Regions from separate parts of the Paenibacillus sp. FSL W7-1279 genome, predicted to be linked through region 2. Evidence: riboswitches for the same ligand, from Rfam matches in the RefSeq annotation. Region 2 holds a riboswitch; each other region holds the start of a gene.

What was found. A riboswitch is a leader RNA that binds a small molecule or an ion and turns the genes downstream of it on or off. The one in region 2 is predicted to bind cyclic di-AMP.
Region 1: it holds a riboswitch for cyclic di-AMP, as region 2 does, so the genes downstream of both, MKY82_RS18410 (universal stress protein) here and MKY82_RS20510 (C40 family peptidase) in region 2, are expected to answer to the same signal.
Region 3: it holds a riboswitch for cyclic di-AMP, as region 2 does, so the genes downstream of both, MKY82_RS00500 (C40 family peptidase) here and MKY82_RS20510 (C40 family peptidase) in region 2, are expected to answer to the same signal.

Annotation. Positions count from the first base shown of each region.
Region 1 is NZ_CP150215.1:4,154,621-4,164,995, forward strand. Features, by position in the region: gene MKY82_RS18390 (ABC transporter ATP-binding protein) at 1-682, opposite strand, end outside; gene MKY82_RS18395 (TetR/AcrR family transcriptional regulator) at 679-1,311, opposite strand; gene MKY82_RS18400 (sodium:proton antiporter) at 1,475-2,719, shown strand; gene MKY82_RS18405 (TrkH family potassium uptake protein) at 2,841-4,205, opposite strand; cyclic di-AMP (ydaO/yuaA leader) riboswitch at 4,381-4,528, shown strand; gene MKY82_RS18410 (universal stress protein) at 4,639-5,322, shown strand; gene MKY82_RS18415 (TrkH family potassium uptake protein) at 5,455-6,750, shown strand; gene MKY82_RS18420 (glycosyltransferase) at 6,831-8,090, opposite strand; gene MKY82_RS18425 (TetR/AcrR family transcriptional regulator) at 8,087-8,749, opposite strand; gene MKY82_RS18430 (SUMF1/EgtB/PvdO family nonheme iron enzyme) at 8,911-9,753, opposite strand; gene MKY82_RS18435 (glycoside hydrolase family 11 protein) at 9,975-10,375, opposite strand, start outside.
Region 2 is NZ_CP150215.1:4,614,676-4,625,050, reverse strand. Features, by position in the region: gene MKY82_RS20535 (dipeptide ABC transporter ATP-binding protein) at 1-15, shown strand, start outside; gene MKY82_RS20530 (leucyl aminopeptidase family protein) at 62-1,522, shown strand; gene MKY82_RS20525 (copper homeostasis protein CutC) at 1,552-2,238, shown strand; gene MKY82_RS20520 (ROK family protein) at 2,274-3,227, shown strand; gene MKY82_RS20515 (hypothetical protein) at 3,622-4,149, opposite strand; cyclic di-AMP (ydaO/yuaA leader) riboswitch at 4,409-4,539, shown strand; gene MKY82_RS20510 (C40 family peptidase) at 4,543-5,019, shown strand; gene MKY82_RS20505 (stalk domain-containing protein) at 5,244-6,518, opposite strand; gene MKY82_RS20500 (2Fe-2S iron-sulfur cluster-binding protein) at 6,747-7,136, shown strand; gene MKY82_RS20495 (AraC family transcriptional regulator) at 7,231-8,088, opposite strand; gene MKY82_RS20490 (L-fucose isomerase) at 8,293-10,086, shown strand; gene MKY82_RS20485 (class II aldolase/adducin family protein) at 10,111-10,375, shown strand, end outside.
Region 3 is NZ_CP150215.1:100,921-111,295, forward strand. Features, by position in the region: gene MKY82_RS00475 (hypothetical protein) at 66-359, shown strand; gene MKY82_RS00480 (4a-hydroxytetrahydrobiopterin dehydratase) at 468-782, shown strand; gene MKY82_RS00485 (cytochrome c) at 886-1,242, opposite strand; gene MKY82_RS00490 (GNAT family N-acetyltransferase) at 1,404-1,904, opposite strand; gene MKY82_RS00495 (C40 family peptidase) at 2,044-2,517, opposite strand; gene MKY82_RS00500 (C40 family peptidase) at 2,954-3,427, opposite strand; cyclic di-AMP (ydaO/yuaA leader) riboswitch at 3,431-3,570, opposite strand; gene MKY82_RS00505 (hypothetical protein) at 3,919-4,746, opposite strand; partial or broken gene MKY82_RS00510 (M1 family metallopeptidase) at 4,758-6,749, opposite strand; gene MKY82_RS00515 (YwhD family protein) at 6,897-7,415, shown strand; gene MKY82_RS00520 (copper amine oxidase N-terminal domain-containing protein) at 7,517-8,686, opposite strand; gene MKY82_RS00525 (heavy metal translocating P-type ATPase) at 8,869-10,375, opposite strand, start outside.

The sequences.
Region 1 (10,375 bases), 460 kb from region 2:
CTCGGACCTCCTTTCTTCCCTTACGAAGTTTCAACTCTCTGGGTGAATCGATTAATTTGATTTCACCGTCGACGATAAAGGCTACCCGATCGCAAAGTTCTTCTGCCGCTTGCATATTATGCGTTGTTATTAGAACCGTCTTGCCGGCAGCCTTTTTAGCAAGTATCAATTCCTTCATTCGGTGGGCATTGACCGGGTCTAATCCGGAAGTAGGTTCATCCAGAAATAGGATTTCTGGATCATGCTGTAACGCCCGACAGAAATTCAACCTCATCTTCATGCCCTTGGATAGCTGGGAAACCTTCATATTTGCGGCATCTGTTAGATCGACTTGTTCCAGCAATTTCATGGGATCCTCCGTCTCCCCCTTGTAAAGGGAACGAAAGAGCTTTAAATTGTCAAGAACCGAAAATTTACTGTAGAAGTTCGGGAATTCAAAAGCTACTCCAATTCGCTCATAATAATCGGGACCAGTATCCCTGATTTCGTTGCCCATGACTTTTATACTTCCTTGATAACCTTTCAGAACACCGATCAGCAGTTTTTGCGTCGTGCTTTTACCAGCGCCGGACGGGCCGAGAAAGCCAAAGATTTCGCCAGGCGGGATGACAAAATCAAGCCCATGCAGGGTGGGCTCTTTTCGATTCGGATACGTGTAATGAAGCCCTCTTACTTCGATCACAACGCTCCATCTCCCTTCAGCGCATTAGACACCGCAAGCATGCCGGCAGATAATAACTCGACTAGCAATTCGATCGTAGATGTAAATTGCTCCTCTCCAATCTCTTTTTGGTGCAGCGTAAGCAGTGCCAAGGATCTGATCATGCCCACGATGGATTCGGGTGCCGTACCAGGTAAAATGCCAGCCTTCTGCCAAGCCGTAATCACAGGCAAGAGCGCGTCTTGATCCTCCGTAAAGTTACGCTCCAGCAAGTCTTTCGGCAATTTCCTGAACAACAACTCCATCTCCCCGCGATCCATCATCTGGCGAAGCATTGGGCTCTCGTCCATCATCCTCAGTGAATATAAGAGAAACCGTTTAATGCTTTCCTTACTGCAAACCTCTTCAGGAGGGAATAAATCAAGAACGGCATTGCGAATTCGCTGCTCCTCCTCCAGAATCAGTTCATAATATAATTCCTCTTTCGATCCGAAAAACATGTAGAACGAGCCTTGGGCAATGCCGGCGGCCTTTGTCAGATCTTCAACACTCGTTTTGCGAAGGCCCGCCGTTTCGAAATGATGGCGTGCCTCCGTCAGCAGTTTTTGGCGTATCCATTCACGTTCTTCATCCGAGAATTTTTTGGGCATGTTGCATATCACATCCTTAATCAGGCCGTTTGTGATCCTGTGAATAATTTTATTTTATATTCATAAAAGTACTCCCTAAATCCCCATATGTCAATATATTTGGTGTTAGGGAGTCTTTAGGTTACAATAAATGGAGATTTAATCCTTTGATGAGGGGTGCCGTATGCATCATTTTAATGAGGTTTTCGTGCAGTTGCTGATTTTGCTTGCGATATCGATGGGTGTTATCTCGATAGCCAAAAAAATGAATCAGCCCTACTCTATTGCACTTGTTATTGTAGGCCTGCTGCTTGGTTTGATCCATGTGCCTGTGTTGGATGAAGCCGAATCGTTTATAACCCAATCGAATGTGTTTCAGGCAATCATTATCTCCCTGTTCCTTCCTATCCTTCTTGGAGATGCAACATTAAAGCTTCCGTTCTCGCATCTTCGTAAACAAGGAAAGCCGGTGATTGCCCTCGCGTTTGGCGGCACCTTGCTCTCTTTCCTTCTTATAGCTCTAGCCATGTATGGGTTTATGGGATTGCCTTTGATTGTTGCATTTACCTTTGCAGCATTGATGAGTGCCACGGACCCGATCAGTGTCATCTCCATCTTCAAATCATTAGGCGTACCGAAGAAAATTGTAACCATCATCGAAGGGGAGTCGCTGTTTAATGACGGAATTGCCGTTGTGTTATTTCAGATCTCCTCTGTTTATTTGCTCACGTACATGGAAATGGGTTGGGCGGGAATAGGCAGCGGTGTATTGCTCTTTTTGAAGTTTAGTATTGGCGGTATCGCTGTTGGAGGCGTGTTAGGATATCTGTTCTCACAGCTCATTCGCTTCTATGATGATTATCCGCTGGAGATAGCTTTCTCTATGCTCCTGTTCTTCGGAAGTTTCTTTATTGCCGAACATTTCCATGTATCTGGCGTCATTGCCGTTGTCGTGGGCGGCTTGATTTTTGGCAGTTACGGAGCGCGCATCGGGATGTCGGATACAACCAAGATGAATATTAATTCGTTCTGGGACGTCATCACGTTAATCGCAAATTCATTGATTTTTTTAATGATCGGTCTAGAAATCAAGCATATTAACTTCGCGGACAAGTGGGCGTTAATCGGAGCAGCCATTCTTATCGTTCTACTCGGAAGAACATTGGCCGTCTACGTAAGCTTGTACTTCCTGAAATCCTTCCCATCTTCATGGAAGGTGGTTTTGAATTGGGGAGGGTTAAAGGGCAGCTTGTCGATCGCTCTCGCCTTAAGCTTGCCCCCAACCTTCGACGGACGCGATGATATACTCGTTCTCACCTTTAGCGTTGTCCTTTTCTCACTTCTCGTTCAGGGGTTAACCATCAAACCTTTGGTTAAGAAGTTTGGATTAGCCAGCCCCGTGAAGGAAAAAGACGGGGCAGATATGTAAGAACCCTCCGTATAAGCAAAACAGAACATAAAACGAGTATAAGGTTCAGCCCCGGAGATCGAATTAAACGACTCCAGCTGAACCTTATTTTTTCGTATCCCGATTTGCAGATCGACCACTCTTAACCAATAAGCACTTTCTCTTCAGGCAACCGGTACTTTTGTTTGACTACTCTTTGCGACAGCGCGAAGGCCAGCGTTAAGGGGCCGAGTCTGCCGATGTACATGGTCAAAATGATGACTCCTTTACCAAAAGGAGACAGCTCAGGCGTCAATCCCATCGATAGGCCAACGGTGCCGAAGGCTGAGGTCACTTCGAACAGAACTTCCATAAAGTCCTTTTGCAAGCTATGCTCGCTTATGGTTAACAAGAATGTAGCGACAATCACAACGCTCACTGAGATCACCATGACGGCTATGGATCGGAGGATAATCGATTGGGGGATGCGTCGATTTAACAACTGCACGTCCTGCTTCCCCTTAATAATACTAATCAATGTGAATAACAGTACGGCAAATGTATTGGTTTTGATCCCGCCTCCCGTGGATCCGGAGGAAGCACCGATAAACATGAGGAAAATCATGAAAAACTGAGAAGTCGTCATCATCGCGGCTATGTCGATGGTATTAAACCCGGCCGTACGAGTCACCACGCCTTGAAAATAAGCCGCCCATACTCGCTCTCCCCAGCTCAAAGAGCCGAACGTACGGGAGTTGAACAACTCAATAATGAAAATTACGATAAACCCGGCTAAACATAGACATGCTGAAGTCGACAAAACGATTCTTGAATGAAGGGACAGCTTATTCCACCTTCTATGCTTCCATAAGTCCAGAACAACAGTAAATCCAAGCCCACCAATGATAAAAAGCAGGGTGATGACGATGTTGACCAGCGGGTCTCCCACATACCGGCTCAAACTGTCTGACCAAAGACTGAAGCCAGCGTTATTAAATGATGAGATGGAGTGGAACACCCCATAATAAATAGCTTGCCCCAAGCCCAGTTCCTCCTCCCAACGAACAATTAACAAGGCTGCTCCGACGAACTCGATAATGAGCGCAATCAGAAAAATACCTAGCGATAGCCTCACTACGCCTTGCGTTGATAATGCGTTAGTGGATTCTTGGAGGAGCAGTCGATTTTTCAGTCCAATTTTCTTTCCAAGCACAACGGCGATCAAAACTCCGAAGGTCATGAAACCAAGACCGCCGACTTGAATCAGGCACATGATCATGATTTGACCAAAAAGGGAAAAGTCGGTTCCTGTATCCACTACGGCCAATCCGGTTACGCACACTGCAGATGTTGAGGTGAACAAAGCGTTTAACCAACCTACACCTTCACCTGATGACGATGATATGGGCAAGGCTAACAAGATCGCGCCGATTACAATCGGTGCGGCGAAACCAAGAAGGATCAGTCGTGAAGATGATAGGTTAAACTGTTTTAATGATTTTAGCGGCTCCGATTTGCCTTTAGCCATCCTATTTTCCCCTTTCAGATACGACAGACCATGAAACCCCGTAGACTTCTTTGCGTAGTATATACCATAGTAAAGCATAATTTTTGCTGCAATCCAATGATATGATGTTGTTGACTGATCGCTAACTGTTTACTTTCAGCATGTTTTAGCATAATATTTATTACGATAAATTTCATACGCATGAATGCTTAATCCTCTATGAGGAACGGGGGAACCAACAAAGCGACTAAGCTTTAGGGGTGAATTCTTTCTGGATAAGAAGGAACGGGAACTCTCAATCCCGAATCCGACAGCTAACCTCGTCAGCGTCTTGGGAAAGAACACTCTTACTACTTTGACTTGTCCATGATCCGTACAGCCAAGGCCTAGAAGCAGATTTTTCTCTGCCTCCAGGCCTTTTTTGTTAAAGCTGTTGTGTTTAGAAAAGAAAGGAATGATTATTCTGCTTAACAATGAAAAGATACTGGTATGCGTGTATTACGGTCCAAACGGAGAACGTCTCATCCGTCGAGGCGGCGAATTAGCCAGACTTCTTCAGTGTCCCCTGTTTGTGTTGAGCGTTATACCCTTGCGTGAAGATGAGTTAGATCAGGCACAAGAAAGGTATATGGCTGAGTGGCAAATGAAATGCGACGAGTATGGGGCAACCTTCATTGTCAAAACGAATGAAGATCGCAAAGCTTCGGAAATCATAGCGGAAACCGCCAAGAATCATCAAATTACCCAGCTAATCATCGGACAATCCGGTCAAACGCGGTGGCAAGAAATTACGCGTGGTTCGTTTGTCAACGAACTCCTTAACCAGATCGGCGAAACGGATTTGCACATTGTAGCGGTTCAAAGGATGGATGATCAAATGGCTGACACCCATGAACGGGGAATTCGAGTCACTGTGTTCAGGGAGGGTTCTCATTATCTGCTTGGCGGTAAGGAATCCGGGGGCGATCCAATAGCCGAGGGTCTATTTTTCAAAGAGTTAAATACCGATTTTGACACCGGCTTGCTGAAAATAAAAACAGACCACGAGATCCAATATTTGAAAATAAGTCACGGAAAAGTGGTAGAGTCGTCTTTTTTCCAAAACAGAAAATTCTTTGATAAACCCGGCGATCAATAAAGAATGAGGGTGGAACTTGTGAGAAGAACATTTATGAATTCAAAAGATCGATATACACAACATTCCGCTCCTGACACAATGGAGTTGTTTATCAACAAGCTTAAAAAAAATATGAGTCCCCCTCAACTCGTCATGCTTGTCTTTTTCACTTTAATAATAATCGGGACCACATTGCTCGCGCTGCCCTACTCTTCCTCCACCGGGAGGTCAATTGGTCTGCTGGATGCTTTATTTACAGCCACCTCAGCAATATGCGTAAACGGGCTCGTTGTCTTGGATACCGGTAGTGTTTTTTCAACTTTTGGACAAGTCATTATCATGATCTTGATTCAAATTGGCGGGCTCGGCTTTATGACCTTTGGCGTTATGGTTGCCATTGTTCTGGGGAAAAGGATTGGCTTGAAGCAACGAATGATTATTCAGCAAACCACGCATTCGACCTCGGCACAAGGTTTGGTTAAATTATCCATGTATATGGTACTCATTGCATTCGCGTTTGAAGCCTTGGCTACGATTGTCCTTACGCTCCGTTGGCAACAGGACGTCGGGTGGGGACAGGCAGCCTACTACGCACTTTTCCATTCCGTTTCGGCATTCAACAATGCCGGATTTGCCCTGTGGTCTGACAGCCTTTCTCCCTTTGTCGGCGATCCGATCGTCAATATTACGATTGTCCTGCTATTTATCATTGGAGGCCTCGGCTATATCGTCATTGTGGATGTATTCCAAAAACGTTCATGGAAGAAGCTTTCGCTTCACTCCAAGGTTGTCCTAGTCGGAACAGGAACGCTGTCCCTGCTCGGTTTTCTATTTATATACTTTTTAGAGAGCTGGAATCCGTCAACCTTTGGCCAATTGAGCGAAAGCGAACAAGTGCTGGCTGCTTTTTTCCAAGGCATAACGCCTCGAAGCTCGGGGTTTAACACGATAGATATCGGTAGCATGCTGGCGGCTTCTCAGTTTTTCATTATTATTCTGATGTTCATCGGTGCTGCTTCCGGAGGAACAGGCGGCGGTATTAAGATCAATACCCTTGTTGTACTCATCCTAGCTACGATCCAAACCTTTCGCGGGGGCGGTCAAATCCATGCCTTCAAACGCAAAATAGCAGGAGAAACCGTCATGCGCGCCCTGGCGGTTGTCATGAGTTCTTTGGTGGTCGTGCTGGGCGTTTCCCTGTTGCTGACCATCTCCGAAGGTATGCTCGAAGAACACTTCTTGGAAGTGTTGTTTGAAGCGACATCAGCATTTAGCACCACCGGTTTGTCGATGGGATTGACAAGTGAATTGTCCCCCGTAGGGAAAGTCATTGTAACGATAACGATGTTTGCCGGTCGTCTGGGGCCCTTAACGCTGGCTTACGCATTGGCTCAGAAAAAACGCACATCCAAAATTGGTTATGCGGAAGATCATATCTTGATTGGCTAACTCAGGGTTCCCAATCAAGAATTTTCTTGTCCAATAACACCTTAACTTTTGGACACATATCCCTTGTTAAAGGAATTCTCTCAAAAGTGATGGTGTAGCCGTCTCTCAATAAATTCTACAGTTCGATCAACACCTCTCTCCTCTGAAATTTTATCTGACAGTGCCATTACATTGGCTGTCAATGTTGAATGACTGGTTAGCTCCGCTATTCGCTCAGCCAAACTGGCTACTGACATTGATTTTTCAGGAATCGGCTTTGTCGATACACCTAGCTCATACATACGCTTGGCCCAGAAGGGTTGATCCGCATTGAACGGGGATATGGTCATCGGCTTACCTGCTCTCAAAACGGCCGCTGTCGTCCCTGCTCCACCATGATGAATAACGCCTGCAGCTCGCGGAAACAGCCATGCATGCGGTGCTTCCTGTATACACAGGATGTTCTCGGCCCCATTACCGGATACTTGCATTCCACTCCAGCCAACCAGAATGATGCCGCGTTGCCCCGTTTGTCGTAAAGCCTGCATAGTCATCTCGAGCACATGATCCGGATGCTTTAGAGGCATGCTGCTATAACTGATAACGATTAGCGGGGATCCTGACGCGATAAAAGACTCCAACTCCCTTGGTGGGTCCCAATCGGTATCTTCCAGAAACCAAACCCCCTCCATACAGACGCGATCCTTCCATTTCGGATCAAATGGAATAATCGAAGGACTGCAACCGTAAAGCACCGGAATATCGCGTCCATTTACGTGCAGATCATCGGAGAATAGACTTCGTGGAGGTAAATGTAACGTATCTCTTCTCCATGTATTCAACAATTTTTTGAAGGATAACAGCATGAAACGGTTGAGATGATAGCTTTTTTCATTTAACCATCGATTCCTGAAGGTGAAAGGTAAAATGGGATTGGTGAAAGCGCCTGTCGGTGCAATGATCGGAATTGGATGGGCTGCAAATACGGGAATATTCAGCTTTTGGGCAATATCATATCCAGCGAATGCTTTGGGATGGTAGATGAGGCAGTCCGCATCTTGAGAAGCGGTCCACAGGTCATCGAGCATTTGCTGCATCATAGGATATATAAGCTTTTTCATCTGCTTCATAATCTCGAAGGGATTGCTGCCCAGCATGCGTTTCCCTTCTGCAGATTGGGCTAGTTTCATAATATTTGCCTGTATTGGCGCGAAACCGACACCATGCCCTCGAACGAAGCCTTCGAAATCCTGCGATGTGCATATAACCACGTCATGTCCGTTGTTCTGGAGACCTCGGGCAAGGGCAATGAACGGCTGTACATCTCCCCTTGTTCCGATGGTGAGCAACTTTATTTTCACTCTTTTCCCTCCTTACGATAAATGCCGTACCTTAATATGTCCAAATAGGGTTTCGTGTCTAAAGCCGCACTTGCCTCGAGTTCTCCTATAGATTTCTCGTCGTACCGTTTGGTCATTTGCTTCGTAATTAGAGATTCAAGGGAAAGCAATACGAATTCGATTGCTTGCTTGGGATCGATTCCTTCCCTAAAACGGCTCTGATCGATCCTGCTTGCCAGGAGGTGTATGGAATCCTTGTTCATCTGTTGTTGTTTGAGCAGAAGATCCGCTTTCAGCTCTTCCGGCATAATCAGAAATGTTTTAGCCATAAATCCAAACCTGATGGGGTCACTTTTAAATACATCCATCTTTTTTTGAGATAATTGCTCTATCGCCTGAAACAGATCCTCGGAGAGATCCATAGGTGACGAAGTCAGTGAATGGTAGTAATGCTTTAAGCATTCATCCACCACCGTTAAATACAACGTTCTTTTATCCGAAAAATAATGAAACAAAATTCCCTTGGATACGCCAGCTGCTTTGGTAATTTGATTGGTTGAAGCTCCTTCATAGCCCTTGTGATAAAACTCCACTAAAGCTGCTTGCAAAATGGTTTGTTTTTTATCTGGCTCCATTGGTTTGTACGCCACCCCACCGATTGACCACCTGGTCAATATCATTTTGACCAAATTGTATTACACATCGACCACCTGGTCAATAGTGTGATGACTTGCTTGCATCAAGCCAGGAAATCAGCGGCCACCTTGCGGTAAGACTCACGGATAAACACCAACTTCACAAACTAAGTCCGGAATAAAAAAAGAAACATGACAACATAATGTCATATTTCTCCGCGAACGACACGAAAACCTTGATCGGGGCCAAAGCCATTGGGATCGAACTTCCCTCGGAAGGATATCTCGTTGTTGGTAACGTCGCCGATCCAACCGCCGCCCTTCACTACCCGGAAGGAACCGCTTGGACTATCCAATTCGCCGTGCCAGTCCCAGCACCATTCCCTTACGTTTCCAGACATATCGTAAATTCCTAACTCGTTGGGTTTCTGGGTACCGATCGATTTTGTTTGATTCTGATTGCTCTCTATGATAGGCCAGTTCCAATCCCCAGATAGGTATTTGTCTCCGGCGTTTTTCCAATACCATGCGACCTCATCGGCATTATTGCTTCCGCTATACATGTAACCCTTGCTATTCTGACCTCCGCCCGCAGCGTATTCCCATTCCGCTTCTGTAGGCAACCGATAACCGTTAGCTCCCTCATTGATCGTGACGGTCCATTTGATATCATCGTTATCGTTCTTATTATTCGCATCCTTTTTCACCTTGTCTATGTTGTAATACGGATTCAAGCCCTCCTGGATACTTCTTTGATTACAATACTCCACAACGTCATACCAGCTCACCATTTCTACCGGCAAATGATCGCCTTTGAATGCAGATGGATTACTGCCCATTACTTCCACCCACTCTTTTTGGGTGACCTCATATTTGCCGATGTAAAAGTTCGATAAGGCTTCTTTTTTATCAGCATAGTTAGACTGGTTGTTCTTAAAGGTCCCGCCTTTCACCAATACCAAATCATCCTTCTTTTCAGGCTGATCTTGCGAACAAGCGCTGATCACAGCCATTGCTGCTATTAAAAGGAACATTATTAGCTTTCTCATTGATAATTTCTCCTTTAAGCTAATAAAAAAATGAGAGCCCATGTTGCCCGCAACTTGCCTGCCCGTTACGTCGAAGGCCGTTCGTCTCCGCGAAAAACGACCCGCAACGTATCCGGATTTAGGGCTAAACGAAGGGAACGGTCAATCGGATAGCCGAACTCCGTTTTCCTAAGAGATGCTCCCCTCCGTGTCCGTTAGTTGAGTTTACGGATGGCGATTGGCTACCATACCGTTACGTTAGAGCTTCCGCTGCTTTGATAACCCTCTGTTGCTAACACCTGATAAGACCAGCTGCTCCCCAGATTCATTCCTTTACTTGCCCATGCGTTCACGTGGTTGCTGAAAGTGATGGAGGAGTTGACCCCCGTAGCTCTTTTCGATTGTCGAACGCTCCAGTACTGGGCAAACGTTTGTGTTCCGTCAATGGAAGGTGCATTGTATCGCATGGTCGTATAGATGTCGTATGTGCCTCCATCACTTGTGACTGTCCCTTTATGTGTTCCGGTAGGTCGATAAGTACCCCAGCTATCTACGACGTAGTACTCAATGAGTGCGTTTCTCGTCCATCCGTAGAGTGTCAAATACCCATTGCCGGACGGTGACCAGACGCCGGCATTGTAGT
Region 2 (10,375 bases):
ATGAAAAACGCTTAACAAACGCTTAACAGCGATGATTCTCTTATAGAGGAGGGAAGGCTCGATGAACATCACAATAGATGAAGCTCACCTGGCAGATACTTCGATTTATGTGGTTTATGAGGGGGCGGAGTCTCATTTTCGTTTAACGGAATCTCGAAAGCAGCGCATGACGCTGACGTGGTTCTATGGCCGCTCCGATCAAGAAGCGGATGATCTCGTTGTCGGCATGGGGCAGCGTTCAAACCTGACGTTGGAGCAAGTGCGCAGAACAGGCGCATCAGCCGCGAGAGCATTGCTCAAGGAGAATAAAACAAGCGCAGCGCTGATTCGCCCCTCAGTCCGCGGCGTCGGGGCATCTTCCCGGATTTCGATAGAGGAAGAACTTCAGGCGTGGGTTGAAGGCTGGATGTATGGACTATATCAATTCAATAAGCATCGCGGGGTCACGGCCAATCTGCAATCCCTGTCTCTTCATCTTCGACTAGAAGACTGGGAGGGGCTTTCCCGTGAAGATCTGGAAGCCATTATACAGACGGCAAAAATCCGGATCGAAGGGACGCAGTTCACCCGAGACCTGGTGAATGAGTCTCCGGAAACGTTAAATCCGGAAGCGTTCGTAGCGGTTGTTAAGGACCGTTTCAAGAAGGCACCCGTTCAGCTACATGTGTATCGCGGAGAAGAGCTCCATGATCGGCAGATGAACGGTCTGATCGCCGTGGGAGCCGGCAGCAAATATGAGCCTGCCATGATTGAGATTGCCTATAATGGGGTGGGTTCCGATAAGGAGAGCCCTCATATTGTACTCATCGGCAAAGGCGTAACCTTTGATATGGGCGGCATGAACGTTAAAATCGGCCGGGACATCAGCGATGCTCGTATGGATATGGGAGGCGCTGCAGCGGTCGTGGGTGCCATGGATATTCTGGTATCGCAAAAAGCTCCGGTACGCGTAACGGCGCTGATCGCCGTTGCGGATAATTTATCGGGACCGGATGCGATGCTACCATCTTCCGTCGTTCATTATCCGAATGGATTAAGCGTTCAGATCGCCAATACGGATGGGGAGGGCAGATTGATCATTGCCGATGCGCTGCTGCATGCAGCGAATCTTGGCGCAGATAAAGTGATTGATATCGCAACCCTCACCGGTAATGTCGGAGCGGCATTGGGCTTGGAGATTGCGGGTATCTGGGGCGACCCACAGATTACGGCCGATTTGGTTGAGCTCGGTGAGCGTAACGGTGAGCGCGTATGGCCTATGCCGCTGATGGACGAGTACGAATCAGAGCTTAGAAGCGATTATGCCGATCTGAAAAATGTCGGTACGTCCACTTTGGCTGGCGCTATAACGGCTGCGCTGTTTATCCGTCATTTTGTGGCGGATTCCATGGAATGGGTTCACATCGATATGGCGGGCACGGTCCAGTATAAACGGGATTTTCCTCATTCTGCAGCGGGGGCTACTGGATATGGCGCTAGATTGCTCGCGGATTATGTGGAGAAGCAGTTTTCCCATGCATAAAGAATCAACTTCAATAAGGAGTGACGATGATGCTGCTTGAAATAATCGCAACATGCGTGGATGATGCCATCACAGCAGAGCAGAATGGCGCGGACCGCCTGGAATTGATCACGGCGATCACCGAAGGCGGGCTTACGCCGGGAATCGGGCTTGTAGAAGAGGTTGTGAAAGCCGTTCAGATTCCTGTTCATGTCATGGTCAGACCTCATAGCAGATCCTTTGTGTACAACGAACATGATATAGCTACCATGATTGCGGAGGTGAAGGCGATCCGCAAGGCAGGCGCAGCTGGCGTAGTAATCGGCATGCTGACTCCGGAAGGAAAGATTGACGAGGTCTCCTTAGTCAAAATGCTGGAATGGACAGGGGATATGCAGGTCACGTTCCACCGGGCTTTTGATGAATTGGAGGATCAGTTCGAAGGGCTTCGTACATTGCAGAAATACCGGTCGGTTACCCGCGTCTTAACGTCTGGCGGGCCGCAGCCTGCACCGCAAGCCATCCCGAGAATTCGGGAGCTGGTAGAACATACGGCAGGAAGCGAGCTTAAAATATTGGCAGGCAATGGCCTGAAGTGGGAAATCATACATGATTTTATCGACCAGACCGGCGTGAGCGAGGTGCATTTCGGCTCCGCTGTCCGGTATGGCCGATCAGGGCTGAAGCCCATTGATCCGGTTGAGCTGCGATCATTGGCTGACAGCTTACATCATTAGAAGTAGCAAACCTATCGGAAACAGGTGAACAAAAATTGCAAACCGTATTGAATAAACAGCAAGAATTTGTGGTTGGCGTTGACCTTGGGGGTACGAAGATCGCGGCAGCGCTCTTTGATTCCGAAGGACAGCTGCTGAACCGGGAGCAAATGGAGACGGCAGGCGCGCGTACGGCCGAAGAAGTGGTTACGAGAATTACGAATATGATTCGCAGCGTCTCGGGCGGCCAATCGCTCCGAGGGGTTGGCATGGCTTCGCCGGGAACGGTTAACAGCCGGGAGGGCATTGTCATCCATGGGACGAATCTGCCGCAATGGACGAATGTTCCCCTCAAAGCATGGATGGAACGTGAGCTGCATACGGAGGTTCAGGTGCTGAATGATGCTAATGCAGCCGCATGGGGAGAGTATGTAAGAGGTGCCGGAAGAGGGGCGACGAACATGGTGTACGTGACGCTGAGCACCGGTATCGGCTCAGGCATCGTGCTGGATGGGAAGCTGTTCCTGGGCAGCAGTTCCTTTGCTGGGGAACTGGGACACCATATCATTGATCCCAGCGGTCCGCAGTGCAATTGCGGCAGCCACGGCTGTTGGGAGGTATTTGCTTCTGGAACAGCCATCGGACTCGCAGCATCCCAGCGAATGCTTACCCAGCCAAGTGTCATATCAGAACTGGCGGCAGCTGATGCGGGAGTGAACGCCAAGCATGTATTCGAGGCCAAACGTCTTCAAGACCCCGTTGCAATGGAGGTCATTGATCGTGCCATCTATTACATGGCGCTTGGACTGGTTAACGTCATTCACAGCTTTAACCCCGATCGCATCGTCATTGGCGGGGGTGTGAGCAGAGCAGGTGAGCTGTTGTTCCCGCAGCTGCGGGAAATGACGGATAAGCTGGTCATGCCGTCCTATTTAGGGACGTACGAGATCGTTCCTGCAGGACTTCGGGACGATGTTGGTCTGGTTGGAGCTGCGGCTTTGTTCCAGTAGCATAGGCCTGAAGAGAATGATACGAATAGGATCAATGATAAATAGATACCAGAAAGAGCGCTCGGAATGACGACGTAGTATCCAGTTACCTAGCTAAAGAGAAATCAACAAAAGCCGCCCTCAGAAGGGCGGCTTTCCAATTATTCATAGAGAGAGCGGGAAACGGAGCGATCATTTATTTGCGTCATAAGTCCGTAACAAGTAACAAGTGATAGGCGTGAACCGTAAACCGTCATCCGTTTGCGCTGGAGTCGATTTTTTTGGTTTCTGGTTAGGTTTGTTTGTATCCGACAAACAATAAACGGTTGCTCGCACTTTCCCGCCCGCCGGCGGAAACCGCCGGCTCCAAACCCGCACGTGGGGTGACCTGCAGGCTTGGAGCCGGCGGCTGTCGCTATTCCATGTACTTGGATGCGTCAAACGTAATCAAAGACGTATGATTGGCATGCTCAATCAGCGAAGAGAGCTTGGTTACCTCGCGTTCCTTCTTGCGGGCTAGCGCCTGATAAGCCTCTGGATCATATAAGGCGACGTTGAACAGCGTTATGGCACCGTCTCCGCTGCCACGGCTGCTCTGGCGCTCCAGCTTCTTGCGGGAACCGAGATGGGCAAGCTGTCCGATATCGCTGCGTATTTGTTTGGCCAGCTCGATCGCTTCCATGATCGTAATGTCGGAGCCGTTCCAGGGAATAGTCTGCGTGGTATTGGAGATTGCCATCAGCAAATCCAGCTTCCTATAATCCGCCGCGGCCGCTTCGATTTCTTCCGTAATGGCATCTACGCTGCGCGTAGGGTATTCCGCCGTCTCCCCTTTTTCAATAATCGTGCTGCTGTTGTTCAAGCGTTCCGACATCAACTGATTGATGAGACGGTTAATTGCTGCCCGAACAGCTAGTGCTTCTGCCATCGTTATTTGACTCATAAGTGATGGATCACCTCTTTAATTTCATTTCTGATATGTAAACGCATAGATTTGTAAATAGTTGCTAGATTAATTAAAAAAGCAGCGCGGAAAGGAGAACAGAGTTACATAATTGTCATGACTGAGTGAGACGGTTAACCAATCTCCTGCCGAAATTCTTCATCTTTACGACAGCTCCAAACATAAAACGATAGATTTTTAGGATATCATTGACAGCATCCTTGCTTGTATACTATATTAAGAGAAGGTTACAAAACGTTAATGAATTTTGCCGAATTTCGTTTGTGAAAACGGGGGAACCGTCTTGGGTGAATTACTCTTGTATAGAGAGTATAGGGAACCTTCAACCGAACCCTTAGCTAACTCCGTAGGCATCGAAGGAGAGAACATATTTTGAAGAAGTTTGTCATCACTTTGCTAGGGTCTGCAATTATTTTTTCTTCTGGTGCCGTTTCAGCATTTGCTGATCAACAACCGAATTTTCAGTATCAAGTGAAGCAATTGGTAGGAACTCCATACAAATGGGGCGGAACGACTACCAGCGGGTTTGATTGCTCCGGATTTATACTGTACATGTTTAGAAATTTCGACATTGATCTTCCGCGCACTTCCCAAAGCCAGGCTCAAGCCGGTGAACATGTGGATCGCCAAGATCTGCGGGTTGGAGATTTGGTATTCTTCAATACGAGCGGTAGCGGAATTTCTCATGCAGGCGTTTACATTGGTGACGGACAATTTGCACATGCTTCCAGCAGCAAGGGAGTCAGAATCAGCAAGCTTAGCGATTCCTATTACGAGCCGCGTTATGTCACGGCACGTCGTGTTTTGAGTCAAGAAAACTATGCAAAGCTGGTAGGAAGCGCAAGCTAGTTGGATTACGCAGCCATTTAGAGTACGATACATAATCAGAAAGCCTGACAAAGGGATGACCTTGTCAGGCTTTCTTTTTTTAGATATGAGAGAGTATAAACTTCGAAGCTTGTGACTTCCTGATATCGCAAGAAAAACTTCTACTAACTGTCTGTCATCTGTGAAAGTACGTCGATAGACGTTTTTGTTACTATAAGTCTATCATCCCACAAGGGGGTGTTCGGTTACTCCTTAACAACAGAGGCATTCACGGCAGCTTCCATTCCATTATTATAGAGACGGAACAAGCCCAGACGCCAGAAGGCGGCTCCCTTCAGGTCATAACGTTTGGCCAAGCCGAGTTTATCGTCCACGGAAGTGGAGGTTTCGCTGCTTAAACTGATGCCAAGCAGGAGCTTCTGCTTCGGGACGCCTGCTTGGAGTGCCAGCTGGATCGCTTGGTCCACCAGACTGTTCGGTTCGGGAACCTGAGATTTGGTTCCAACCGGATTGTACTGATAGGCCATAACAATCAGGTCATCAGCGATAGAGGCCAGTGTCTTGTAATCATAACCTTTATAGGCGCTGTTCAATGGCGGCACGGCTAAAGACAGGGCAACGTCATTCGGCAATGCGGCTTTCAATTGCTTGACGTAATCATTGAGCAGCTTCTGCTGCTTCACGGCATCCAGTTTAAATCCGAGCCCTTCAAAGTCAAGCACAACACCGCCGAATCCGTTCTCCGCTACCGCGGATGTGATGCCTTCAATAGACTTTTGGCGCAGGTTGCTATCGCTTAGGACCTTGGTTAACTCGCCGTTCCCATCCAAGGCATAAACCATGAGATATGGTTTAATATTCTGATTTGCAGCATCTGCTACAATCGATTGCGGCGTAACGTCGCCAGCCGCAGCGGGGAGGCGGTACTCATCCCCTTGAAGCGTGAACTGACCCTCGCGATCGATGCGGCTCCAGCCAAAGGCAACTGAATTCATGGATCCCACAAGATCCCGTTCTTGGAAAGATTGTAATGCATAGAAAGCTCTCAAATGCATGTCGCGCTGTGGCGATACGAGGGAGACTGTACGAGTCGCCTGGTTCCAGCCGACATCAACGCCGAATTGGCTGCTGAACGAGCTGAGCGTGATCAGCACACGGCCTTCCCGCTCCACCGGCGGAGCTGCAAGCTTCACTTTTTTTCCATTGACGGTTGCGTTCGTGCTCCCCACTTGAAGTAATACTTCAGTCGATTGGCCTTTCACGCTGCCAATGGCCTTCACGGTTTGCGTCTTGCTATTCCATGTGATTTGAATGCCCAGTGCTTCTCCAACCGTCCGGAATGGAACGTAGGTGACCCCTTTGTCAACCCGCGGAGCCGCATCGAAGGTTAGCGTAACGTCATCCAGCTTTACCGATATGGCAGGCTCTGCATGTACCTGGCTAACATGGGAGGTGGTGCCGAGCAGGGATAAGGCAAGAACGGCAGCAACAGCTGTTTTTCCTATTTGTTTGTGCAGCATGCTTATGTATTTCCTCCGATCCATTAAAATAATAGAATGATTTCATAGAATATGGAATTGGGTCTAGCATACGCTAGTATAGCAAAATTTTCATAGAGTTCCAATTCCATGATGTCAATGTCATAGAATAGATATGAGTAAGCATATTGATTTTTTAAACTTTCCAGTATAATAAATGAAGGATTTGATACATAACCTGATGATGACATGCATAGGGGGATAATACGGGTGTTTAAATTCTGGAAGAAGAAAAAGGGCGGGGATAGCGGAGACAAAGCCTCGATCCCTCCAGCAGAAGAGATAATGGAAGCCGTACCGGATCCGATCATTGAGCTTGCAGGCCGCGAGGTTCGCCGCAGCGTGGCGCCTGTTCTTGGCATGACGGTGCTTGATCTGGCCGAGCGGAATGAGGTGGACTGGAACTCTTTTTGCAAAAGAGGAACTTGTGCGCGCTGCCGCTGCATGGTGGTGGAGGGAATCGAGTATTTGTCCGAGCCCAATTTGGCCGAAGAGCGGCGCCTCGATCCAGAAGAAATCGAAGAAGGCTATCGACTGGGATGCCAGAGCAAGATCGAAGCGGTCGGTCCCATCAAAATCAAGCATGCCCCATACTTTTGAAGACATTGAAGGCAGATTGCCGTTCATATTTAAAAAGCAGGCAGCCGTACCACAACGGCTGCCTGCTTTGCTGGAAAGATAATACTGCAATCCTTTACTCAATCCCCATTTTGCTCTGTTCCCGGAACGAGCTCGGTGTTTGACCGGTAATTTTTTTGAATAACATCGAGAAGTACTTATCATTGCCGTAACCGACTTGGGAAGCAACCTCATGTACCGGCATTTCGGAATCCGCCAGCAGGCGCTTGGCCTCTTCAATTCGGCGGGATATCAAGTAATTGAAGGGGGAATCGCCGACTTCTTTTTTGAACAGATGGGATAAATAATGCTGACTAACATACATCGTATCGGCAATGTCCTTGAGACTGATGCTCTGGGTATAGTTAGTGTCGATAAAGTGTTTGGTCCGCAGTGCGATTTCGTTCTTGCCCTTCAAGGACTGGAATTGGTGTTTAACGTCCACAATGCGATAGATGACGGTAATCAATGACATCAGCAAGTTGGTGCTCAACGTTTCATACCCCAGCACCTGCGAATCGCATTCACGGAGGATCTCGGAAAGATAGCTTTCCACTTTATAGGCGTATTTCTCACAGGATATGACTGGCTCCACATAGGCCGGGAGCAGCATCCCCTGGGGAACCCCTTCAATGTGAAGCGAATCCACGCCGCAGTAGATCACCTTGAAGGGTCCGTCCGTGATGGATCTCTCCTCGTGAGGAATGCCGGGGTTATAAATCGCGACATCGCCCTTGTGGAGTTCGTATATTTTTCCTGCAATCGTGAATTCTCCGCGTCCTTCTACAACATAGATGATCTCGCAGAAATCATGAATTTGTGGCGGTCCATAAAAGAAGTCCTCGTCCACGACCTGCCCGGCAAAGAGCAGCTGCGGATTTTTGATGAAGCGGAAGTGATCGCTTTTGCTATGCGAGATTTCGATCTTTGGCACGGTCTTGTCCCTCCTGGAAAGCAACATCCTCTACCTATTATAATGCAAAACGCCCTTTCAGTGCGGAAATCGTTTACATCTGCTAATCGGGATGGTTCACTGTCTTGCTGAAATTAGGAGCCGATATAACAAAATAGTGGGTTATCTCTTGCACCGAATCATCTTACAATGATGTCATAATCCTTATAGGAAGGCGTGACATACATGACAATTGAAAACGATTACAGATGGCGAGACGGTTTTCCGAGAATCGGGATTCGCCCTACGATAGATGGAAGACGGAGAGGGGTTCGCGAATCACTCGAGGAACAGACCATGAATCTGGCCAAGGCCGTCGCCGAGATGTTGACGAAGGAGCTCAAATATCCGAACGGCGAGCCAGTTGAATGCGTGATTGCGGATACGTGCATTGGCGGAGTGGCTGAAGCAACTGCAGCCGCCAAAAAATTCAAAAATGCCGAAGTCGGCCTAACCATAACCGTTACGCCTTGCTGGTGTTACGGCACCGAGACGATGGATGTCGATCCTTCGCGTCCGAAGGCGGTATGGGGCTTTAACGGAACAGGACGTCCAGGCGCGGTTTACCTAGCCGCGGTACTGTCGGCCCATGCCCAGAAGGGGCTTCCTGCATTCGGCATCTATGGCGAAGACGTTCAGGATGAAGGGGATACCCGTATTCCGGACGACGTTCAAGAGAAGCTTCTGCGTTTTGCACGGAGCGGCTTGGCTGCAGCGTACATGCGCGGACAATCGTATTTGTCCATGGGCTCGGTGTCGATGGGCATCGCCGGCTCGATCGTGGACGACAGCTTCTTCCAGGAGTATCTGGGCATGCGGAACGAATATGTAGATATGAGCGAGTTTACGCGCCGCTTGGAAGAAGGCATCTATGATCCTGAAGAATATGAACAGGCGCTTGCTTGGGTGAAGGAGAATTGTACGGAAGGACCGGATAACAATCCGGATCATCTCCAGAACAGTCGGGAGCGCAAGGATCTGGAGTGGGAAACCGTCGTCAAAATGACGCTGATCACCCGCGATTTGATGATCGGTAATCCGCGCCTGAAGGAGCTTGGCTTTGAAGAGGAGGCTCAGGGTCACAGCGCTATCGCTTCCGGATTCCAAGGTCAGCGGCAGTGGACGGATCATTCCCCTAACGGTGATTTCCTGGAGACCATCCTCAACTCCTCCTTCGATTGGAACGGCAGGCGTTCGCCGTATATCGTGGCAACCGAGAATGACAGCCTGAACGGAGTCGGCATGCTGTTCGGATACCTGTTAACCAATACGGCACAGATTTTCGCGGATGTGCGTACTTACTGGAGTCCGGCTTCGGTAGAACGGGTTACCGGCTATAAGCTTGAAGGAAAAGCAGAGAATGGCATCCTGCATCTGATCAATTCCGGCTCGGCTGCATTGGATGGAACGGGCGAGCAGGAGATAGATGGCAAACCGGCTATGAAGCCGTTCTGGGAGATCACGGAGGAAGAGGTTGAACGCACGCTGAAGGCCACGCAGTGGAGACCGGCTAACTTGGAGTATTTCCGGGGCGGCGGTTACTCGACCGACTACCTGACGCGCGGCGGCATGCCGATGACGATGTTCCGTCTTAACCTGGTAAAAGGTCTTGGTCCCGTGCTGCAAATTGCCGAAGGCTATTCTGTGGATCTGCCGGCGGAGGTACACGACACGCTCGATAAGCGTACAGACCCGACATGGCCAACGACCTGGTTTGTGCCGAACCTTACGGGACAGGGTGCGTTCTCAAGCGTTTATGAGGTCATGAACCAGTGGGGCGCTAACCATGGCGTAATCAGTTACGGACATATCGGAGCGGATCTCATTACCCTGGCCTCGGTCCTGCGCATTCCGGTCAACATGCATAATGTGCCAGCCGAAGAGGTGTTCCGCCCACGTGCATGGGGAATGTTCGGAACGACCGATCCGGAGAGCGCAGACTTCCGCGCTTGTCAGAACTTCGGTCCTCTATATAAATAAGGTTAACGAGAGGAGTAGGAGAACATGCTGAACATGGAAACGAGAAATGAACTCTGCAAGTATGCCAAAAAAATCGTCGACAGCGGACTCGTTGTAGGACCGGGAGGAAACATCAGCGCGAGAGCCGGGGACAAAATGTATTTGTCCCCGAGCGGTTTTGCGCTGGAGGAGATTGAACCGGAGCAATGGATCGAAGTCGATATCCCGACCGGCGATATTACCGATATAGGATTACGGCCTTCGTCCGAAGTGCTGATGCACCTGTATGGATACCGGAGCAACCCCGATA
Region 3 (10,375 bases), 3.0 Mb from region 2:
TAATTTCCGGTATAATGGAAGGAAGGGAAACGAAGCTAAGTACGGCAAGGAAAGGAGTGATTAAGATGGGCGTTAAGCACGGAAGGGATTATGGCGAAATTCTGGCAGAACTGACCGAGGCGGTCGGGCGAATTTCCGACAGCTATGTCTTCTTTGAAATGGAAGCTGAGGATTGGGGCAATTTGGGCGAAGCCGAGCGAAATGAGGTCCATGAGGCGCTGGCAGAGGATTTGTTCTATGCGCTGGGCACAGAGCCGGTGATTAATGTTGGCAGCGGCGTGGTCATGCATGATCAGACGAACCATCGAATACATATTTTGATTGGTGAGGAAGAGTTGGCTTTTGTGGCCCTTGTGTAATCACTCCAGTTATCAACAGAAACAGGGCAGAATAGAATAGATGACAGATAGCCCATATTACGGTTAGTCGGCTTTAAGATAGGTTTTTTTCGGGGAGGAAGATAAAAGATGCTTTATACGCAGCAAGAAGTAGAGGCTCATCTGGAAAAGCTTGAGGGTTGGGAATTTGAACAAGGGAGATGGATTGTACGAAAGTATACCTTCTCCTCCTTCATGAAGGGAATCGCTTTTGTTGATGAAGTGGCAGCTATTTCGGAAGCTTTCGGACATCACCCCTACATCACCATAGATTATAAAGTCGTTACACTTCGTCTCACTTCTTGGGACGACGGTGGCATTACGGCTGTGGATATTAAGGAAGCGCAGCAGTTTAACGAAGCCTATGAGAAGAGTCGTTCGAAGGATGGCAAGTCGGGACAATAGAACGGGGAGGCCATTAGTCCCTTTAGAAGTCCCCAATATGTAAAAAAACACGCTTGCACCGGGAACAACTCCAGGTGCAAGCGTGTTTTGCGTATAAGCTGATTTATTTTTTCTCAGCAAGGTACAGCGCGATGTTTGCGATTTCTTCAGGTTTAAGTTGGTCTTTAAAGGAAGGCATTCCCTTACGACCTTTGGTTACAACGTTGAAGATCGCGTCCGCATCCATGTGTCCGCCTACTTGATTCAAAGCCGGCCCTGCGCCGCCTTGAAGTTGGTCGCCGTGACAGCTAATGCAGCTTGCTTTCAGTGTGGCTTCCGCTGCGGCTGCATCGAGAGTCACTTCCGGCATGGTCGGCTTCTCTTCCTGAGCTACCTGTTCCTTACCTGGGAGCGTAAACATCAGCGCGATAGCCAACGCACATGCGACGAAGAACAATCCGCTCATGATCCATTTTTGCATCGTCATATCGTCCCTTCTATGTATACTGCACTTTTGCACTTGTCTCCATTATAAACCAACATCCATAGACAGCATAGCCAGTTGTGACAAAAAAAGCAACTATACGGCGTAGCTTCATAAAAAGTACACAAAATTGTGCTTTTTCATATAGACAAAGATTACTATTCCTCATTTGTAGGGGGCTCATACACCATACAGTGGAAAAGGGCATTGCCCGTTGGCGTAAGCCGCTCATACGTATCGGTGATGTGAAAGCCTGCCCTTTGATAAGCGCGGATTGCTCGCTCATTCCAGGTCATTACCTCAAGGTCAATTTCGTCGGCAGGCCGCCTCCGTCTGGCTTCCCGGACAATCGTCTGCATAAATCGTTTACCCATTCCACGCCCGCACCAATCAGGCCGCATGCCAAGTCCAATTCGTGTCACCTCATGCATCGGAAACAGCTGGGCAAATCCCCAGAGGGCCTCCCGCTCATCCAGAACCGAGATGTACTGTCTTCGGCGAATGTCCGGATCGCCAAACTCCACCTCAAGCCCTTTCATCTGCTCCCAGGGAAGAAAGCCATAGATATTATAGGGGGGAGGGTAGGCCCAGGCGCATATTTCTTCGGCGTGCTCTTCACGCATGACCACGGTGTGAAATGTAATCGGTGTGGCATCCATTTGCGAAGTCCTCCTATCGTCTGCATAAATAATAACCATATTACGAGCATCCAGGTTGCATCAAAAAAGCCCGCCAAAGAGAGGTAAGGGCTCCTTTAACGGGCAAGCATTATGTATAGGGAAGATTAGCCTCTATAGCTTAGGATGATTCACCGACCGACTCTTCATACTTATCATCGCTCATGATACGCTTTGCACCCACGTATCGCTGATCGTAGTAATCCTCTGCCAGGCGGTTGATAACCACGCCGCGGTTGGAGGAAGCATGGGCGAATTTGCCATCGCCGACATAAATGCCGACGTGGGAGATGCCCTGGCCCGATGTGTTGAAGAACACCAAATCGCCAGCGCGCAGCTCCTTACGGGACACGCTTGTCCCCATGTCGAATTGAGAGCCGGATTGATGCGGGAGCTTCAGACCGAGTTTAGCATAAACATACATGGTGAAGCCGGAACAGTCAAAACCGCTCGTGGTTGTACCACCGTAGCTGTATCTTGTACCTAGAACCTTATCGATTTCCTGATCCAGCGCATGATCAGCAAAGACGCTGCCAACGCCCAAAGTGAACAACAGCGTGATACTTAGGGCTGCTGTCGATAATGTTTTCTTCAGCATGGAAAGCTCCTTTTCGATGCCGCGAGGCATAGCAATCTATATATTAAAGCACTTACATTAATGACAAAGTTGTTACTGCGTCCATTCTATCAGACAGCAAGCGAGATTGGCAATTATTTCTTGGTGAATTTCGCTATTTTTCAATAGCATTAGCTGTCGAAGCACCAAGGAAAATCAATATTTTTCCAAAATGGGTGTTTAATGAAGGGAGAGAAGGGTATATAAAGGATAGATGATGTGAAGACATGGCGAAGTGAAGTGAAATTGTATAATAAATTTTATTTTTTTTCGAAAAGCGGGAACTTTTTTGCTGTCCTGAACGTTATAAAGGTATACACACAAATCAACAAAAGAAAAAAGCCGCTGGATGAGATCGGCACAATCTCATAAACCCAGGGCTTTCTTGTAAGAGTAAATCAATTAAGTTCCAACATTAATTGTAGCTCACAGCTACAGATTTGTACGTATTCTGACTCATAATTCTCTTAGCGCCTACATATCGGTTAGCGTAATAGCTCTGGCTCAGCGGACTGATAATGACACCGCGCGAAGATGAAGAATGAGCGAATTTGCCGCTCCCGACATAAATACCCACATGAGATACACCTCTACCGGATGTGTTGAAGAACACGAGATCGCCAGCTTTCAGGTTGCTCTTGGATACGGCCGTACCTACTTTGTATTGAGCTGCAGACGTGCGGGGCAGGCTAAGACCAAGCTTCTTGTAAACATAGCTGGTGAATCCGGAGCAGTCAAATCCATTCGTTGTAGTTCCACCTGTTTTGTAAGAAACACCAATGGCTGGTTTGATTGCAGTATTTAATTTGGAATCGGCGAAAGCGCTTCCGGTCCCTAATGTGAGTGCGAGTGCGAGGCCTAGAGAAACAGCCGTTAACTTCTTTTTCAAAACAAAAGCTCCTTCCATTGCCTGCGAGGTTAGCTTAAGGGTTCGGTTGAAGGTCCCCTATGATCCCTCTCTTGCGAGATCAATTCACCCAAAACGGATCCCCCGCTTCCCATATCGTTATGGGAATTCGGCTCCTTGAAATGTTGATGAACCCATTCATTGACGTTTGACGTTCCAACATAGTTAGCGAATTACAACGTTCCTACATAAAAGTTACAGTAAAGATGACAAAGTTGTTACTAACATATTCGTTATTTTAGCAGAGTATTAACAATTTGGCAAACGAGGAAACATTATTTTTAAACAAAAAAACCTGTCCCCATCTTGAGGGAACAGGTTTTTTTGTAATTTGGCGTTCAGAAATTTGTAATATAGAGGATAAATGAACTCTTATTCTCTGTAAAATCTAGCGCGGGATAGAAACGTGTCGCTTCTGATTACAGCTTATTCACGAGCGTGTTTCATTATTATAGGGTGACGAATTGTAACCATTAAGGATGCTGTGAGGAGGAATCTCTCCACAAATGATATTGAGCGGACATTGCCCAAATTTGGAAAAGTCCATTCAGGAAATAAGAGGCCTGCTGAATAATTAAGCCGATCAACCCGGCCCAGAAGAGCGAGGCCGAGCTCAGGAGCAGCAGAATGACACAGGCGGATCCGCCGATGGTGATGGATAACAGCATTGCTGTGCCCAAGCGGCGGAAGAGCGCATGGATAGAGCTGATCATGCTGGAATCGCCGGTACGGCCAAATTGCATATAGAGCAATAACAGGCGGATCAGATAGGCGTACAAGAACCAGCCAGCTGCATAGGGCAGTGCATGAAGCAGCAGTACAGGCTCCTGAATTCCATTCAGCAGAATCGGGAGGATTTTGGGCAGAATCCAGTAACCGGGTGCGAAGGTGAGAATAAGCTCAACCAGATAGAATAGCGTTACGGGTTTCCACAGTTTCCGCATGCCAGTGAAGAAGAATAAACCGCGCTCGCCCTTGGCTTCCTGGTGAAGGTTGTAGAAGATGCCGGCCCGAATGAGCGGGGTGAGGAACATCCGGATCAAGAGCAAACCGGCCAAAAGCCATCCGTAAGTGTGTACTGTGCTGCTCAAGGACAGGCTCATCTCGCCCTCGTAGAAGAATAAAAGACGGCTGAGCTCGTTAGGGGCGGAATCCGGATATCGCATCAGAAGGGGGACGACTGCCGATTTTACGAGTCGGTACAGGCAATATCCCCACAGCAAACGGTATAAGAAGAGCAGAATCGAGACGTATAGCTGGTCTTTAACACTGATCCACCCTTGGCCTGCGTAACTTTTCATGTGCTCCCCCCTCACCATGACAGGCTGCCGAACAGCGTCTCCACAAGCTTGGTAATACTGAGATTCCAGCGTGTAACCACCGTCGGATCCATTCCTGCCTTCATATAGTTATTAATGTGTTTATTCTCCAGGACGATGGAGTACTTCGGATCAACCATGGCCCAGGCGAGCGGAGAGCTGTATTCCAGGGTGTAAGCCACTTTGCCGTCTTTGCCGCTCCAGGTTCGTTCCACCGTTTTGCCGTCCTCAAAGGCGAACACGATCGGCACATCGGTGATATCCCCGTCCTTGCTCGTAATCTGGACCGTGGACTCATACCGAGGATTTTCAGCCGTGCCTTTATTTTTGGTTTTGATCACGTCGATGGCGACATCCGCCATCTGGCTTCCATATACATATTGGTCAAAATACGACTGCCAGGACGTTTTGCTTACTTGCTCGACGACTTTCTGAAAGTCAGATGTGGTTGGATGCTTGAACCGGTATTTCTGGGCATAGGTATGCATAATCTTGCCCATCATCTGTGGACCGACCTGCCGTTCGATGCCTTGCAGCACCAGCTTGCCCCTCGTATATACATTCAGTGCGTAGTTTTCGTGAGAGCTGTATTTCCAGGATTCCATCTTCAGCGGTGCAGGGGAAGTAATGGATGCTCCCTGAGCCGCCGTATTGGAGGTAATACCGTATTCTTTTTCCATCACTCGTTCTTCTGCATAGGTTGCAAAGGCCTCGTCCAGCCACGCTTCCTCAAATTCGTTACTTGCAATCATTCCGTAAAAATATTGATGGGCGATCTCATGAATAACGGTCCGCTCCAGTTCATATCCCGGCGAATCGTTCTTGGCACCGAAGGCTGTGACCAGCGTCGGGTATTCCATGCCGCCTGCACCGTTGCCCGATTCAGGCGGAACGACGATGGACAACGTGGAGTACGGATAGGTTCCGTACCATTTTCCAAACGAAGCGAGTGCCGACTTGGCGGCATCAAAGTAACGCTCCTATAAGTCTTTATGGGCTGGATCGAGATACAGCTTGATGCGGACGCCAGGTACGCCTGGTGCGGAGAATGCTTCTTCTGCCGTGACAAAGTTTGGCGATGCCGACCAGGCAAAATCATGTACGTCATCCGCGTAAAACTGATAAATTTTTTCCCCGTTTGATTTTTGGGCAGGCTTGGTAGGGAATCCGGTCGCGGCGACAATGTAATTTTCGGGCACTCGAATGCGAACGCTGTAAATGCCGAAGTTGGAATAGAATTCGGAGTTGCCGTGGTATTGATGAAGATTCCAGCCTTCCTCTGCTCTTCCGCGAAGACCGGCCGGTTCATAGACCGAAATTTTCGGAAACCATTGGCCAGCCATGATAAAATTCTCGGTGGTTCCCATGCGGGCAAATATTTTGGGAAGCTCGACCTCGAACTCCAAATGAATGGTAACACTCTCCCCGCTCTTGATGGGTTTAGGCAACCTTAGCTTGGCAAGGCTGTGATCCTTGATGTTGCCGTCGTCAGGTTGAACAAATTGAAGGCGATGGGTCAGGGCCAGTCCTTCGGTTGTTTTCACGCTGGTAATGGTCATGGAGCCGTATCCGTCATCTGGCATGGGATCGGAACGAAGCCTGCCGCCCGATTCCTTCATAAAAGTCGTGTCATTGGAAGCAAAAGCATTGGGATACAGATGAAAGTACAGCTCGTTTACGCTTTTTTTGCCTGGATGAGTCCAAGTGAGTGTCTGTTTGCCCTTAAGCTTGTTCTCCTCAGGCTCGTACCGAACATCCATATGATATTCCACCAGCCGGTCGCTTAAGGCCGGAGCGGGAATATTAGGCTGCACCTTAGGCGGTGAGAGCGGGGCCTTCTCCACGGCAGAGGCGGAGGGCTTGCCCGCATTTGGGGCAAGAGCAGACGCTGAGGACCCTGGATTCAGAAATATCGGCATCGATCCTGCAAGCAAACCTAGGGCAAGCAGGGATGATAGAAAGACTTTGGCACGTGGTGGGACCATATCGAACAACCTCCCGTTGACAAGCATCTAGTGCATGTATATGTTTGCTTTTGGGGGATTATTAGTTAAAATAAAATTATTGGGACATGGTTATCAATTTAGCAGCTGATACGTAAGCATCGGCTCTGATATAGGAGGTCGGCAGCAGTGGAGAATGAAGAGCAGAAGCAGGGTGCGAAGAAACCGATTGCTTTGAATATTATTAATAGCAAGAGTAAGCATAAAGGGTTTGGATCAGGCTCCATCGATCTGAACAGTCTGTCACCCGTCATTATCGATAATGGCGAGGCCCGAGTGGATATTGGGGCCATGCATGCCAAGAGTAAGGTGGAGAAGGGTATCCGTTTCAGCATGAACCGGGATGAAGTGCCCAATGGACGACAGGTATGGATCGTGTGGGTGGCTGTAGATCGTACGGCGGAAGGACAGCATTATGCAGGCATGACCGCCTGTGAAATGTGGATCGACCAGGAGGCCCGTCGCGGCTGGAAGATCCTCGCCGATCATGTGAATAAAATGGATGCGGCGATGAAGCGCAAGATCATTCTGGATGGTCTTGGCGACGTCGAGAAGAAGGCACTGCGCGAGCTGCTGATTTCGCGTAACGAGGAATGGTGGAATGCATCGCCAGAGGAATTCAGGGAAGCACTTCAGACAGCGGAATGATACAATAAATTAAAGAAGCCTTTCCAAAAAGGACGAACATGAAGAAGACCGGTTGGATTCGTAAATGAATCCGGCCGGTCTTCTACTTATTTGCATATCGATTAGAATGGAAGGGGGTAGGTCAGCTTTTCTTTTTGATCGAGAAACGGATTGTTGTATTGGAACGTCAGCTTGCCGCCGGCATATCCGAGATACGTAAGGCCGTCACCAATGAAGCCCACCTCATTCGGCGGCATTTCCTCTATGACCTTGATGGTTTCCTCGTCCAGAAGCTCAGGATAGATAAGCTCGGCTGTCTTGCCAGTCGGATGGACGATATACAGGGTCGCCTTCGTGTATGGTCGGACGAGCAGGAAGTCCTGTTCAATCGCTTCTACGATAAAACTATCCTTTACTCCCGTGAGCGCGGCCAGGTCATAAGTTTTGACCGTTTTGCCCATCGGATGAACCAGCTCAAGCGTACTGCCGTTCATCATGGCAATATTGCCTTTGTAGCTGAGTTGGTCCGGATGGTAGTTGATCCCGGCAAAATTGGAATGATTGGTTTTGGATAGCTTCAGGATTTTCTTGTCCTGTATGAGCACCCGGTATCTTCCCTCATGAATATGAGGTTCACCGTAATAATTGGACAAGTCGACCACGTAGGTATTGCTATTGATGCGATGTGCGCTTAAGCTGACTTGATCGATCTCCTCAACCGGGATTATACCAACTTGGGCTGGCGTGGATCCGGCTTTACCCATCGAGAGCATACCATTCTCGCGATTTACCCAGAACAGCATATTGGCCTTGGAAGCATAGGCATATTTTGACCAAGCATCAAAGGTCGTTCTAAGCCCGGATTTGCTGTCATATTTCAGAGGGATGCCGAAAGCTTTGGTAATCAGACTGGCTGGAACATAAGTCACGCCTTTCTTCACGACCGGAGCCGCCTCAAGCTTGAGAGGGGTCCCCTTGGCATTGACTGCGCGCGACTGTCCGATGATAATGCGAACAGACTGTGTCGGGCTGTTAATATACAGCTCTTTTTTTCCCGGGATCGTCAACTGCAGCTGCAGTTGTTCGGAAACTTCCTTCAACGGAATGAATACGACGCCTTTATTCGTATAAGGTTTATGTTTCACGTCCAGCGTGCTCCAGTTTGCCTTGCTCTGTGATGTGGAGGCTGCTGCCGCATGGGCAGGAATCGTTATGAGCGATGAGGACGTAAGCAATAAAGACATGGCTATGGATGCGGTACCTGCTAATTTGATGAGTTGCACGGATTTCATATCAGTTCCTCCTTATGTTTTACACTCCCGCCTATATAAACGACTAAATAATGGGAAATGTTTCACCCTATCGCAAAATCATGTAAAAATTGATATATGCTTATGGCGTAAGATCAGAGCTAGTGGCCAAATGACGAACTAAAAAACCGGAGCTGCCCTGAAGGGGCGAAGCTCCGGTTATATTAATATCCTGATTTCAGCTCCTGATCCTTGCCAAGCAGGATGGTGAGACCAAGCAAGGTAACGATAATGGTGGCGCCCATATCCGATATGATTGCAATCCACAGGGTCAGCCAACCCGGGATCGTTAGCAGCAAAGCAATGGCCTTCAGCGACAAGGAAAGCCCGATATTCCACTTGATAATCTGATTGACCCGTCTTGCGGTTTTGATGGCCCCCGGCAGCTTGCCAAGGTGATCCTGCATCAATACAACGTCGGCGGTTTCTATGGCACTGTCAGTCCCTTTTCCCATCGCGATACCCAGATCGGCAGCGGCCAATGCAGGGGCGTCGTTAATACCATCGCCAACCATGCCGGTTTTTTTGCGGGAAGAAAGCTCCTTGATTTTGGCAACCTTCTGTTCCGGCAGGAGGCTTGCGAATACCCGAGCTACACCGGATTGTTTCGCGATGGCCTGTGCGGACTGCTCATGGTCGCCTGTCAGCATGACCGTATCCGTGATACCGGCCTCGTGAAGCTTGCGGACGACGGTTGCCGTCTCCGGTCTGATCTCGTCGGCAAGGCCGAACTGGCCTAATACGCGATCCTCGCTTACAGCAGCAACAATCGTATAACCTTGGGCCTTCATGCGCCGAATGTCATCCTCCACGGCACGGATATGATCTTGCTGGCCGTTCACATGCTTCAGCACTTCCTCGCTTCCGACCCAGAACAATTTCCCTCCAACTTCAGCCCGAATGCCTTCGCCTGGCAGTACCGTTATCTGTTGAGGTTCATTGAACATGCACTGCGGATTCTTGATCTCCAGATGTTTCATGACGGCTTTAGCCAACGGATGGAGTGACGATTGCTCCAGTGCGCCTACAACGGCATAAAATTTGGTTTCATCATATACCGTCTCTGCATAGACGGCAGGCTCGCCTTTGGTCAAGGTTCCCGTCTTGTCAAAAGCGATGGCTTCCAGCCGGCCAAGCTGCTCCAGGTGGACCCCGCCTTTGATCAGAATACCGTTGCGTGCTGCGCGGGTCATCCCGCTGACCAATGCAATCGGAGAGGAAAGCACAAGCGAACAAGGGCATCCGACAATGAGGATGGACAGCCCCTGATAGATCCAGGTCATCCAGGGCTGATTCAGCAGCAGCGGAGGAATCAGCGTAACCGCCAGTGCGATGATCATAATAGCGGGAGTATAGTACTTAGCAAATTTATCGATGAAGAGCTCTGTCGGTGTCTTGCTGTCCTGTGCCTCCTGTACAAGATGCATGATCTTGGCCAGGGAGGAATCCTCATAGGCCTTCGATATGGCGATATAGAGCACACCGTCGGTGCTGACGCTGCCGCCAAACACAGCATCGCCCTCCCGTTTCGTAACAGGTACCGATTCCCCGGTAATGGCGGCTTCGTTCACCGCCCCGGTTCCTTGGGCTATGGCTCCATCGGAAGGGATCTTCTCCCCGGGTCTCACCCGGACAACGTCCCCGGGAGTGAGACTCTCGATCGGCACGCGC